4 regions of the Scandinavium sp. UTDF21-P1B genome follow, and region 3 is predicted to be linked to each of the others. Evidence: predicted binding sites of a transcription regulator. Region 3 holds the regulator's gene; each other region holds the start of a gene.
The links. The regulator PurR, encoded in region 3, represses purine synthesis genes. The targets are predictions, from matches to a motif close to CANGCAAACGTTTGCNTG.
Positions count from the first base shown of each region.

Region 1: a site for PurR is predicted at 1,771-1,788, ahead of tusA (sulfurtransferase TusA). Genes of this name have one in related genera too.
Region 2: a site for PurR is predicted at 1,926-1,943, ahead of gcvT (glycine cleavage system aminomethyltransferase GcvT). Genes of this name have one in related genera too.
Region 4: a site for PurR is predicted at 1,525-1,542, ahead of glyA (serine hydroxymethyltransferase). Genes of this name have one in related genera too.

Region 1 covers NZ_JBFLVD010000018.1:185,629-188,836, reverse strand. The annotation lists gene AB1287_RS16015 (AI-2E family transporter) at 1-261, opposite strand, end outside; gene AB1287_RS16010 (DcrB family lipoprotein) at 384-941, opposite strand; gene AB1287_RS16005 (7-cyano-7-deazaguanine/7-aminomethyl-7-deazaguanine transporter) at 1,015-1,680, opposite strand; gene tusA (sulfurtransferase TusA) at 1,848-2,093, shown strand; gene AB1287_RS15995 (TRAP transporter substrate-binding protein) at 2,266-3,208, shown strand, end outside.
Region 2 covers NZ_JBFLVD010000006.1:8,363-11,570, reverse strand. The annotation lists gene gcvP (aminomethyl-transferring glycine dehydrogenase) at 1-156, opposite strand, end outside; gene gcvH (glycine cleavage system protein GcvH) at 325-714, opposite strand; gene gcvT (glycine cleavage system aminomethyltransferase GcvT) at 743-1,837, opposite strand; gene ubiI (FAD-dependent 2-octaprenylphenol hydroxylase) at 2,257-3,208, opposite strand, start outside.
Region 3 covers NZ_JBFLVD010000010.1:120,320-123,527, reverse strand. The annotation lists gene AB1287_RS06235 (MFS transporter) at 1-419, opposite strand, end outside; gene AB1287_RS06230 (YnhF family membrane protein) at 590-679, opposite strand; gene purR (HTH-type transcriptional repressor PurR) at 973-1,998, shown strand; gene punR (DNA-binding transcriptional activator PunR) at 2,016-2,927, opposite strand; gene punC (purine nucleoside transporter PunC) at 3,038-3,208, shown strand, end outside.
Region 4 covers NZ_JBFLVD010000013.1:202,588-205,795, reverse strand. The annotation lists gene hmpA (NO-inducible flavohemoprotein) at 165-1,343, opposite strand; gene glyA (serine hydroxymethyltransferase) at 1,659-2,912, shown strand; gene AB1287_RS10565 (DoxX family protein) at 2,989-3,208, opposite strand, start outside.

The DNA.
Region 1 (3,208 bases), on a different contig from region 3:
GCCCGAGGCTGCCAGCAGGCCAACCAGCGCAGTAAGCACACAAAGCATCACAAACACCACGATCGAGATGGCTATCGGCCGCTTTACGCCGCGGCGAATAAACCAGGTGACCAGCGGATTGAGAACAATGGCGAAAAAGAGCGCTAGCAGGAGCTGAACGATGATGTCTGCTGCGGCGTGGATCCCGGCAAGAATGATCACCAGAGACGCCAGCTTTAACAGAATGTGTAAACCCGCTTTATCCGCGGCAGGTGTGGTCATGGTATTTTCCTTAATAAGCTATCGGCATTAAGTGTAGTGCGTTGCGGCGGGTTAATCGTCTGAAAGCGGGGCAAAAAAAAGCCCCGGTCGCAAAACCAGAGCTTGTCCGTCAGCGGGCTAATTTAGTTGATGACGATGGTGTTAATAATGTCTTCAGCCTGGGTCTGCGCTTTTTGCTGATTGTCAGCAGGCAGGGTGATTTGCAGGGTCAGCAGTTTGTCATCCACTTTGCCCAGCACCACGGAAGAGTACGCGGTCTGACCTTTTGCAGAGATGATGCTGTCGAGCTGCTGCAGGGTATGACCCTTCAGCTCGATGGATTTGTTGGTTACGACCTGCAGCTGCGGGTCACGGCCGCGCTGCTGCTCTTCCAGACGGGAAGCCAGCACGCCCAAGTCTTCACTGGTGTTGTCGCCCACAATCACGATCACGGCTTTCTGGCCTGTGGCGTCAGAATAAACGTGCATGTTATTGGCCTGAGTTCCCAATTTGCCGCTCTGATCGGTCATATCACCCGGCAGAGAGAAACTGAGTTTGCCGTCCAGTAATTTAACGGACTGGGCAGCCGCGTTGCTTTCGGCGGATGCTCCCTGGGCAGGGGCTTTGCTGTCACTGTTATCACAGGCCGCAAGACCCATTACCAGCAGGCCAATACCGGCGTATTTAACCAATTTGCGCATTGACATCTTCCTTTTGATATACGGCCATTAACGGCACATCCACGTATCTTATCACAACCCGTGAAATGCACGCTTACCCGTGCTGAAAAGCGGGGATTTCAGATTTATCTGCGAGCCTTTTCAACAGCATATTCAGCAATACGCCGTACATCGGCAGGAAGAATACGATACTGATGAGCAACTTGAAGCTGTAGTCGACCAGCGCGATTTCCTGCCAGTGGCTGGCCATAAACGGGTCCGTGCTGCGCCAGAAGGCAATGAAGAAGAAGGCGACGGTATCGCTGATATTGCCAAACAGCGTCGAGGCCGTCGGTGCAAGCCACCAGTGGCGGCTTTTACGCAGGCGGTTAAAGACGCCTACATCAAGGATCTGCCCCAGCGCATAGGCCATAAAGCTGGCGGCGGCGATGCGCGCCACGAACAGGTTGAAGCTGCCGAGGGCGGCGAAGCCCTGCCACTCGCCCATATAAAATAGCGAAGAGATGACATAGGAAATCAGCAAAGCCGGCACCATCACCGCAAAAATAATCCAGCGGGCCAGCGGCGCGCCAAAAATACGCACGGTTAAATCCGTGGCGAGGAAAATAAACGGAAAGCTGAAGGCGCCCCAGGTGGTGTGAAAACCAAAAACGGAGACCGGAAGCTGCACCAGATAGTTGCTGGACGTGATCACCAGCAGATGAAAAAGCGAAAGCCAGAACAACGCTTTTACGCGCTGGGCCTGAGAAAACATCGTCATATTGTGACCTTTTTAGTGGTTGGGGTGAGGGAACCCAATGAAAACCGCCGCATGATACTGCGTTCGTTGCGCTTTGCAACGGCTAATTTTCGCGCAATCGTTAACCTGCCTTGCGCCACAAAAAAGTGCGCGTAAACTAATGCGGTTTTTGACTGACTGAGTGAACCATGAGCGATCTTTTTTCTGCCGCTGACCACACCCTGGACGCACAAGGCCTGCGCTGCCCGGAGCCAGTAATGATGGTGCGTAAAACCGTGCGTACAATGCCCGTGGGCGAAACGCTGCTGATTATCGCCGACGATCCGGCAACCACCCGTGACATCCCCGGCTTCTGCCGCTTTATGGAACATGAGCTGATTGCTCAGCAAACCGAAAGTCTGCCTTATCAGTATTTGATTCGAAAAGGCCATTGATTCCTCAGGGCGGAAATTGTGATCCGCTCTGAAATATTGTTATCAAAACATTAAACCAACGTTTCACAATTGTAGCTTTTGTGAGGCGTCTCACCGTCGTTTTCCTGACACCAGGCTAGTTTTTAAACGCAAAATTAAAACAACGTTTTATTAAATACCCTGGAGACGACCGATGAAAATGACTGTAAGGCCATTTGTGGCCGCCCTTTGCCTGTCCACCGCCACCCTCATTTTTTCCCCTTTTCTTCTCGCACAAACCATCCGTGCCGCCGACGTTCACCCGGAAGGTTATCCGAACGTTGTCGCGGTGCAGCACATGGGGGAAAAGCTCAAACAGCAGACCAACGGCGAACTGGACATTAAAGTCTTCCCGGGCGGTGTGCTGGGCGATGAAAAGCAAATGATCGAGCAGGCGCAGATGGGGGCAATTGATATGATCCGCGTGTCGATGGCTCCCGTGGCGGCGATCCTGCCGGACGTTGAAGCCTTTACTCTGCCCTACGTTTTTCGCGATGAAGATCATATGCACAAGGTTATTGACGGAGATATCGGCAAACAGATTGGCGACAAGCTGACCAGCAACCCGAAATCGAAGCTGGTGTTCCTTGGCTGGATGGACTCCGGCACACGTAACCTCATTACCAAACAGCCGGTGGCGAAACCTGAAGATCTGAAAGGGATGAAAATTCGCGTGCAGGGGAGTCCGGTCGCCATTGATACCCTTAAAGACATGGGCGCAAACGCCGTGGCGATGGGCGTGAGCGAAGTATACAGCGGGATGCAGACCGGGGTGATTGACGGCGCAGAGAACAATCCGCCGACCTTCATCGCACACAACTACATGCCGGTTGCTAAAAACTACACTCTCAGCGGCCACTTCATCACCCCGGAAATGTTGCTCTATTCAAAAGTGAAGTGGGACAAGCTCAGCGCCGACCAGCAGCAAAAAATCCTTACCCTGGCCCGTGAGGCACAGATGGAGCAGCGTCAGCTGTGGAATGCCTACAACCAGCAGGCGCTGGAGAAAATGAAGGCCGGAGGCGTGCAGTTCAACGAAATTGACAAAGCATACTTCGTCCAGGCGACGGAGCCGGTACGTAAAGCCTATGGCGAAA
Region 2 (3,208 bases), on a different contig from region 3:
CAGCTGAATGTCCTGCGGCACGATCTGCCCGGTCAGCGCGTCTAATGATTCTGCGCCGACGGTGTTCAGCATCTCCTGCTGCTGAGCCGCATCCGGGCCGATATGGCGTTCGATAAAAGCGCCGCGATTTTCAAGCTGGCTTAACGTCTGTGTCATGAGCGAAGGTTCCTGGAACGTGCGGTGAATCGGTGATTCTGAAATGAACTGCCCGGCGGCGCTGGCGCTTACCGGGCCTACATACAAACCGGGCCTACAAAGTCTGGTGACGCTGACGCATTCCCGGCTACCGTAGGCCGGATAAACGCAGTGCCATCCGGCACAGTTTTACTCGTCTTCTAACAGCGCTTCGTACGCCGAGGCGTCCAGCAAAGCAGCCACTTCGCCTTCGTCGCTGGCTTTGATTTTGAAGATCCAGCCTGCGGCATACGGCTCGCTGTTGACCAGCTCAGGAGAATCGCTCAGCTCGTCGTTGACGGCCACGATTTCGCCGCTGATTGGGGCATAGATATCGGACGCCGCTTTTACGGATTCCGCCACGGCGCAGTCATCGCCTGCGGAAACGGTTTTACCCACTTCCGGCAGATCGACAAACACCATGTCGCCGAGCAGCTCCTGTGCGTGCTCGGTAATGCCCACGGTGTAAGAGCCATCGGCCTCTTTACGCAGCCATTCGTGTTCTTTGCTGTATTTCAGTTCGGCAGGTACATTGCTCATTCACATTTCTCCAGAAAAAAATAATCGATTACACAACGGCTTTACCGTTGCGTACAAAAACAGGTTTGGTCACTTTGACCGGCATTTCACGGTTGCGAATTTGCACCACGGCGGTTTCACCAATGTCCGCAGCCACGCGGGCCAGCGCAATGCTGTAGCCGAGCGTTGGAGAGAAGGTGCCGCTGGTGATAATGCCTTCATGCTGGTTGCCCTGAGCATCCGTAAAACGTACCGGCAGCTCGCCGCGCAGCACGCCTTTCTCGGTCATCACCAGGCCCACCAGTTTTTCGGTGCCGTGCTCGCGTTGCGACTCCAGCGCCTCGCGGCCGATAAAATCACGGGCCTCCGGTTCCCAGGCGATGGTCCAGCCCATGTTGGCCGCCAGCGGAGAAATGCCTTCGTCCATCTCCTGCCCGTAAAGGTTCATGCCAGCTTCCAGACGCAGCGTATCGCGCGCGCCCAGACCACAAGGCTTGACGCCGGTTTCCACCAGCGCATGCCAGAACTCAGCCGCTTTTTCATTGGGCAGCGCAATTTCATAACCAGCTTCACCGGTGTAGCCCGTTGTCGCGACAAACAGATCCCCTGCCTGTACGCCAAAGAACGGCTTCATGCCTTCCACCGCTTTACGCTGCTCATCGCTGAACAGGCTGGCGGCTTTCGCCTGCGCGTCCGGCCCCTGAACGGCAATCAGCGCCAGGTCATCACGCACGGTGATTTCCACACCGTACGGCTCAGCGTGCTGGGTGATCCAGGCGAGGTCTTTTTCGCGGGTAGCAGAGTTCACCACGAGGCGGAAATAGTCTTCAGTGAGGAAGTAAACGATCAAATCGTCGATAACCCCGGCGGAGGCATTGAGCATGCCGGTGTAGAGCGCTTTGCCAGGCTGGGTAAGTTTGGCTACGTCGTTTGCCAGCAGATAGCGCAGGAGCTCGCGGGTACGGCTGCCGTGCAGATCGACAATCGTCATGTGAGAAACATCAAACATGCCGGCGCCGGTGCGCACTGCATGGTGCTCATCAATCTGCGAGCCATAGTGCAGCGGCATCATCCAGCCGTGGAAGTCCACCATGCGCGCGCCACACAGCGTGTGTTGTTCATACAAAGGCGTCTGTTGAGCCATCTTGTCCTCATCGAATAAGCGGGGCAGTTGCAGCTTTGTGGACGCCAACGCGGCCACGAAGCCGGACATCGACGCCCATCCAGGCATCGACGCAAACGTTCTCTTTTGCCTGACGTTACCACTGAAAACCGCGGTAAACCATAAGGGAAAGCCATCCATCAGATTAGCTTATGACCAAAAAGAGCCGAAAACATAACAGAACGATCGACTGCTTTTCTGCGACTAATGCCACATAAAATTAACATTTAGCCATATGGTTTGGTACAAGGTGATATTTACTGCGGAAAATTGGGCTGATTTTCCGTAGTCGCATTTTCATGACATGAATAAAACTAATGCGAAATAGGACGTGAAATTAGATTATTTCAAATGAGGTGAGGAGACCCGGCCCTGTGGCCGGGTTGAGAAGTGTGACCGGCTTAACGTAACCAGTCAGGAAGATCGTTGAGACCCATCGCCTGACGGATCAGCTGCGGCTTGACGCCCGGCAGCGTATCGGCAAGCTTGAGACCGATATCACGCAGCAGCTTTTTGGCAGGATTAGCACCTGCAAACAGCTCACGGAAGCCCTGCATGCCGGCGAGCATCAGCGCGGCGCTGTGCTTGCGGCTGCGCTCATAGCGGCGCAGGTAGAAGTGCTGGCCGAAATCTTTCCCCTGCGCATGCAGGCGACGGATCTCATCAATGAGCTCCGCGGCATCCATAAAGCCCAGGTTAACGCCCTGCCCGGCCAGCGGATGAATGGTATGAGCTGCATCGCCAACCAGCGCCAGACGGTGAGCGGCAAACTGGCGCGCATAGCGCCCGGTCAGCGGAAAGACCTGACGTTCGCTTTCCACTTCGCAAAGCCCAAGGCGATTATCAAATGCCACGTTCAGCGCCTGATTAAACGTGGCTTCGTCGGCCTGCTGCATTTTTGCGGCTTCTTCCGGCGACAGCGACCAGACGATGGAGCACAGGTGCGAATCGCTGAGCGGCAGGAAGGCCAGAATACCCTCGCCGTGAAACGCCTGGCGAGCCACTGCCTGATGCGGCTCGGCGGTGCGAATGGTCGCCACCAGCGCGTGGTGACGGTAATCCCATGAGGTCAGCGGAATATCCGCTTTGTTACGCAGCCAGGAGCTAGCGCCGTCCGCGCCGATGACCAGTTTCGCCGTCAGCATATTGCCATCTTTCAGCGTGAGGAAGGCTTCGTTTTCGCCCCAGACAACCTGCGCCAGTTCGGCGGGCGCCATCAGCGTAATATCTTTGCTCTTTTGCGCTTTACGCCACAGCGCATGGTGGATCACGCCGTTTTCAATGATGTGCCCTAAATGGCTGTAGCCAAGGCTTTCTCCATCAAACTCGATACGCCCGAAGCTGTCACGATCC
Region 3 (3,208 bases):
ATCGTCAGCCCCATAAACATGGTTGCCACCGCGCTCGCCTGCTTGTGTTTGGGCACCACGCTCGCGGCCACAACAGATCCCAGACCAAAGAAAGCACCGTGGTTAAGGCTGGTGATGATGCGAGAGAGCAATAATGTGGTGTAGTCCGGTGCAATAGCCGACAGCACGTTGCCGAGCGTAAAAATCGCCATCAGAAAGATAAGCGCATTGCGGCGAGCGCGATGTGACAGCAGCAGAGTCATTAACGGCGCGCCAACCATCACACCGATTGCGTAAGCGCTGATCAGCATGCCTGCTACGGGAATCGAAACATCCACGCCTTTAGCGATAACGGGCAATAGCCCCATGGGCGAGAACTCGGTAGTGCCGATAGCAAATGCGCCGATTGCCAACGCCAGCAGTGGAAAATTGATTTTCATGTTACGACTCCGGTTAACCCTTTCCAGTAAAGGGCACGACAACAGAAGTCAAAAGCATGACATCAATCACAAAAAAACAGAAGTAAACAAAATGGCAAAAGATTTTTGCTAATTTGGTAACAATCAGACGGGGGTGGTGATGGAGGAAGAGGACTCTCCCTCCGGATAAATCAGTGTAACACCGCAGTCAGCCCGGCGGCGACAATGAGTGCCAGAGCGATCACAGTGGTCATCAGAGAGAGCTTCAGGTCGGTACTCATCAATTATTCTCCTTTTTATCCCCACAACAAAAGTGAGCCTGCTCATTTTTGCACACTTCAGGCTGAAAATCTTCCAGGTTTTAGAGCCATAGCGATTTTTCTCTTCCCCTTTGCCTCAGAATCAGACAAAATTCCACGCTAATTTAAAAGCGTACCAGCCATTGACCCCCTCCTGTCGTCCTGTGTCGTATCCCGGCGTACCGCAATTCAAATGAATTGTGTTAAGGGTGTGTAAAGGCAAACGTTTACGTGCCGGTCATCAGGCGTAAGGAAAGGGTCTGGAGTGAGAACGAATGGCAACAATTAAAGATGTAGCGAAGCGCGCAAACGTTTCCACTACAACCGTGTCACATGTTATTAACAAGACGCGTTTTGTCGCAGAAGAAACACGCAACGCCGTGTGGGCGGCAATCAAAGAGCTGCACTACTCCCCAAGTGCCGTAGCGCGCAGCCTGAAGGTCAATCACACCAAAACTATTGGCCTGCTGGCCACCAGCAGTGAAGCGGCTTATTTTGCGGAAATCATTGAAGCCGTTGAAAAAAACTGTTTCGAAAAGGGTTATACCCTGATTCTTGGCAACGCCTGGAACAACCTGGAAAAACAGCGTGCTTATCTCTCTATGATGGCGCAAAAGCGCGTCGATGGCCTGTTGGTGATGTGTTCTGAATATCCGCAGCCGGTACTCGACATGCTGGAAGAGTATCGCCATATTCCGATGGTCGTGATGGACTGGGGTGAAGCCAAAGCCGACTTCACCGACTCGGTGATCGATAACGCTTTCCAGGGCGGCTATCTTGCCGGGCGCTACCTGGTCGAACGCGGCCACCGCGATATCGGCGTGATCCCAGGCCCAATGGAGCGCAACACCGGCGCTGGCCGTCTGGCCGGATTCATGAAAGCCATGGAAGAAGCGCAAATTACCGTGCCGGAAAACTGGATCGTTCAGGGCGACTTTGAACCGGAATCCGGCTACCGCGCCATGCAGCAGATGATTGCGCAACAGCCACGCCCTACCGCGGTCTTCTGTGGCGGTGACATCATGGCGATGGGCGCACTCTGTGCCGCCGATGAACACGGCCTTCGCGTGCCTCAGGATATTTCGGTGATCGGATATGACAACGTGCGCAACGCTCGCTTCTTCACCCCAGCGCTGACCACCATCCATCAGCCAAAGGATTCCCTTGGGGAAGCCGCCTTCGATATGCTGCTGGACCGAATCGTCAACAAGCGCGAAGAGTCACAGTCCATTGAGGTCCACCCACGCCTGATCGAGCGCCGTTCAGTGGCAGACGGCCCGTTCCGCGATTACCGCCGCTAATCTCTGTGCGGAGCCGGTCAATCCGGCTCCTGCAGCCACTCTTTATTTAGCGTTTCGCTGTCCCCAAGATACTCCAGCAGCCAGCTCAGGGCCGGGGACATATCATTTTGCTGCCACGTCAGGCAGCATGCCGCATCCGGGAACGGGTTCTCAAGATCCAATGCCACCCACTCGCCGCTATCGATGTAAGGCCGTGCAAAATGCGTTGGCACCATTCCGGCGCACAGCCCTGCCGAAAGGCACGTTGCAGAAGATTCCCAGTCCGGCACCACGATACGCTTCTGATTATCCAGCAGCCAGGTGATGCGCTTAGGCAAAGAGCGGGAGGTATCCTCGCGCACCAGAGAAGGCCAGTTGCGCAACACCTCGTCGCTCAGCGGTCCCGGCATTTGAGCCAGAGGATGTTGATTCGACACCACGCAGCTCCAGCTCAGCATGCCCATATCGCGAAACGCATAGCGTCCACCGACCGGAATCGCCTGCGTTGCCCCGATCGCCAGCTCAACTCGCCCGTCCGACAGTGCATCCCAGACGCCGTTGAACACTTCCTGGAAAACGCACAGCTCCACGTCCTGGAAATGACGGTAGAAATCGACAATCAGCTGCCGGGTACGCTCCGGGCGCACGATGTTATCCACGGCAATGGCCAGATTGCCACGCCATCCGTTAGCGATCTGTTGGCACTGCTGACGGGTGATCTGCATTTTTTTGATAACAGACCGCCCTTCCTTCAAAAACCAGACGCCAGCGGGGGTGAGCTCCACGTCGCGATGACGTCGTTCAAACAGCGGCACTGCCAGCCATTCTTCGAGCTGACGCACGGTGTAGCTTACCGCTGAAGGCACGCGGTGCAGCTCCTGCGCTGCCGCGCTAAAGCTTCCGTTGCGGGCGACCGCATCCACCACTTCAAGGGAATATTCAGACCACATTTTCTGCCTGCAAAAATTTTGAATTCACCAGACAAATATTAGCGTTTCACAAGCGAAGTTGCACTCCCTACACTCAGCAGCCTGGTACACCTGCAATGAGAAAGAGAAAGATGATGCAACCTGGGAAAGGATTTTTATGCTGGCTGGGGGGCTTAAGCGTGCTCGGTTTTTTGGCAACCGACATGTATCTGCCCGCTTTTGCCGCGATTCAGAATGATTTACAAACCCCTGCAGCCGCCGTTAGCGCAAGCCTGAGTCTGTTCCTGGCCGGTTTTGCTTTC
Region 4 (3,208 bases), on a different contig from region 3:
AAAAGGGGGCCCAAAAATGGCAGCGGGAAGCCGTTATCATAACACAAGACGGCGCGGCCTTTTTTGGCACGCCCTGCGGCGAGAGGGCGATTGGGCGGGAGAGGGCGTGAAAAAGTGCTTACAGAAAGTGTATACGGGCCGGAAAGTTATCCGGCCCGGGAACCTTACAGCACCTTATGTGGGCCGAAGCATTCGTAGTGAATATTGTCGGCGTTGATGCCGAGCGCCACGAGCTGTTTTGCGGCGAACTGCATAAAGCCGACCGGACCACAGAGATAAAACTGCATTGCCGGATCGCTGAACTGGCCTTCCAACGCGCTTAAATCCATCAGGCCCGCGCTGTCGTAAGCGTCCTGTTCCTGCGGCGCGTTGTACCAGACATGGGAAGCAAAGCGTGGCAGTTTTGCGCCCAGCGCCTTCACTTCATCAGCAAAGGCGTGCACCGCGCCATTTTCCGCGGCGTGGAACCAGTTCACCTGCGCCGGGTGCGCACAGTTTGCCAGCGTGTCGAGCATTGCTAGCATTGGCGTCTGGCCGACGCCTGCGGAGATCAGCGTCACCGGGGTATTTGCTTCGACGGACATAAAGAAATCGCCCGCCGGGGCGGCGAGGTGCACGGTGTCGCCCACGCTGGCCTCATCATGCAGCCATTCGGAGACCTGACCGCCGGTTTCGCGCTTCACGGCGATGCGATAGCTTTTGCCGTTTGGCTGACGGGTCAGCGAATACTGGCGAATTTCCTGATGAGGGAAGCCTTCCGGCTTTAGCCACACGCCGAGATACTGACCTGGCTGATAGTCGGCCACCTCGCCGTCGTCTGCCGGGACGAATTCAAAGGCGGTGATAAGCTTGCTTTGCGGCGCTTTGCTCACGATGCGGAACGCGCGGGTGCCTTCCCAGCCGCCGGTTTTAGCGGCGTTCTGCTGATAGATTTCCCCTTCGCGCTTAATGAACACGTCCGCCAGCACGCCATAGGCTTTGCCCCACGCGTCGAGGACTTCCTGGCCCGGGCTGAACATTTCATCGAGCGTTGCCAGCAAATGGCCGCCCACGATGGCGTACTGCTCAGGCTTAATCTGGAAGCTGGTGTGCTTCTGGGCGATCTTCTCTACCGCAGGCAGCAGGGCGGCAAGGTTCTCGATATTACTGGCATAGGCCGCAATGGCGTTGAACAGCGCTTCACGCTGGTCGCCGTTGCGCTGGTTGCTCATATTGAAGATCTCTTTTAACTCAGGATTATGAGCAAACATGCGGTCGTAAAAGTGGGCGGTGAGTTTTGGGCCGGTTTCAACCAGCAGGGGAATGGTGGCTTTCACCGTAGCGATGGTTTGCGCGTCTAGCATGGGACTGTCCTTTTTCGGTTTCTTTGTCATGATTAGATATGATGCATTTTAAATGCATGTTATGAGAAAGCCCCTTACTTGTAAAGGATTCTGTACAAGCTGAAAAATTTGCATCACAAACCTGAAAAGAAATCGCTTTACCCGGGCGGAATCTTTATTGCTCAAACCCTTGTGTGACGCCGAGGTAATCGTTTGCGTAAAAACGTTTGTCAAGACCTGTTATCGCAGAACTTATCAGTTATACTGTCCGCCGTTGTCCGAAAGGGCCCCCTTTTTTAGCGGTAAAACTACTGTTAGCTGAGTCAGGAGATGCGAATGTTAAAGCGTGAAATGAACATTGCCGATTATGATGCCGAACTGTGGCAGGCTATGGAGCAGGAAAAAGTCCGTCAGGAAGAGCACATCGAACTGATCGCCTCCGAAAACTACACCAGCCCGCGCGTGATGCAGGCTCAGGGTTCTCAGTTAACCAACAAGTACGCTGAAGGCTACCCGGGCAAACGCTATTACGGCGGCTGCGAATACGTTGACGTGGTTGAGCAGCTGGCTATCGATCGTGCTAAAGAACTGTTTGGCGCCGATTACGCTAACGTGCAGCCGCACTCTGGTTCCCAGGCGAACTTCGCGGTCTACACCGCACTGCTGCAGCCGGGCGACACCGTGCTGGGCATGAACCTGGCGCAGGGCGGTCACCTGACTCACGGCTCCCCGGTCAACTTCTCCGGCAAGCTGTACAACATCATCCCTTACGGCATCGATGAGTCTGGCAAAATTGACTACGAAGACATGGCGAAGCAGGCCAAAGAGCATAAGCCGAAGATGATCATCGGTGGCTTCTCTGCCTACTCAGGCGTGGTTGATTGGGCCAAAATGCGTGAAATCGCAGACAGCATCGGCGCGTACCTGTTTGTCGACATGGCGCACGTTGCGGGTCTGATTGCCGCAGGCGTTTACCCGAACCCGGTTCCACACGCTCACGTTGTGACCACCACCACTCACAAAACCCTGGCAGGTCCACGCGGTGGCCTGATCCTGGCGAAAGGCGGTGACGAAGAGCTGTATAAGAAGCTGAACTCCGCTGTCTTCCCAAGCGCGCAGGGCGGCCCGCTGATGCACGTTATCGCAGCGAAAGCCGTGGCGCTGAAGGAAGCCATGGAGCCTGAATTTAAGGTTTACCAGCAGCAGGTCGCTAAGAATGCGAAAGCGATGGTGGAAGTGTTCCTGAACCGCGGCTACAAAGTGGTGTCCGGCGGCACTGAAAACCACCTGTTCCTGCTGGATCTGGTCGACAAAAACCTGACCGGTAAAGAAGCCGACGCCGCGCTGGGCCGCGCCAACATTACCGTTAACAAAAACAGCGTACCGAACGATCCGAAGAGCCCGTTCGTGACCTCCGGCATCCGTATCGGTTCTCCGGCGATTACCCGTCGCGGTTTCAAAGAAGCCGAAGCGAAAGAGCTGGCGGGCTGGATGTGCGACGTGCTGGACAACATCAATGATGAAGCCAACATTGAGCGCATCAAAGGTAAAGTGCTGGATATCTGTGCCCGTTTCCCGGTTTACGCATAATTATCTGCACCCTTAAAAAAAGGCCGCTTATGCGGCCTTTTTTAATGCCTGATGGCGGCTGTGCCACCCGGCACGCTTACCGCCGATCGACTGAAATCGCTCCCGGCCCGGTAATCGCCAGCAGCAAAAACGCCCCGGCAATGCTGACGTTTTTGTAGAAGTTAATCATGTTTGGCACCACCGCATCCCCGCTCATATCCCAGTAATGGTGACCAATCATCGCCGTTCCCAGCGTGTAGAAAATGAAAAGCACCGCCAGCGGGCGGGTAAAGAAGCCGATGACGATAAGGATGGCG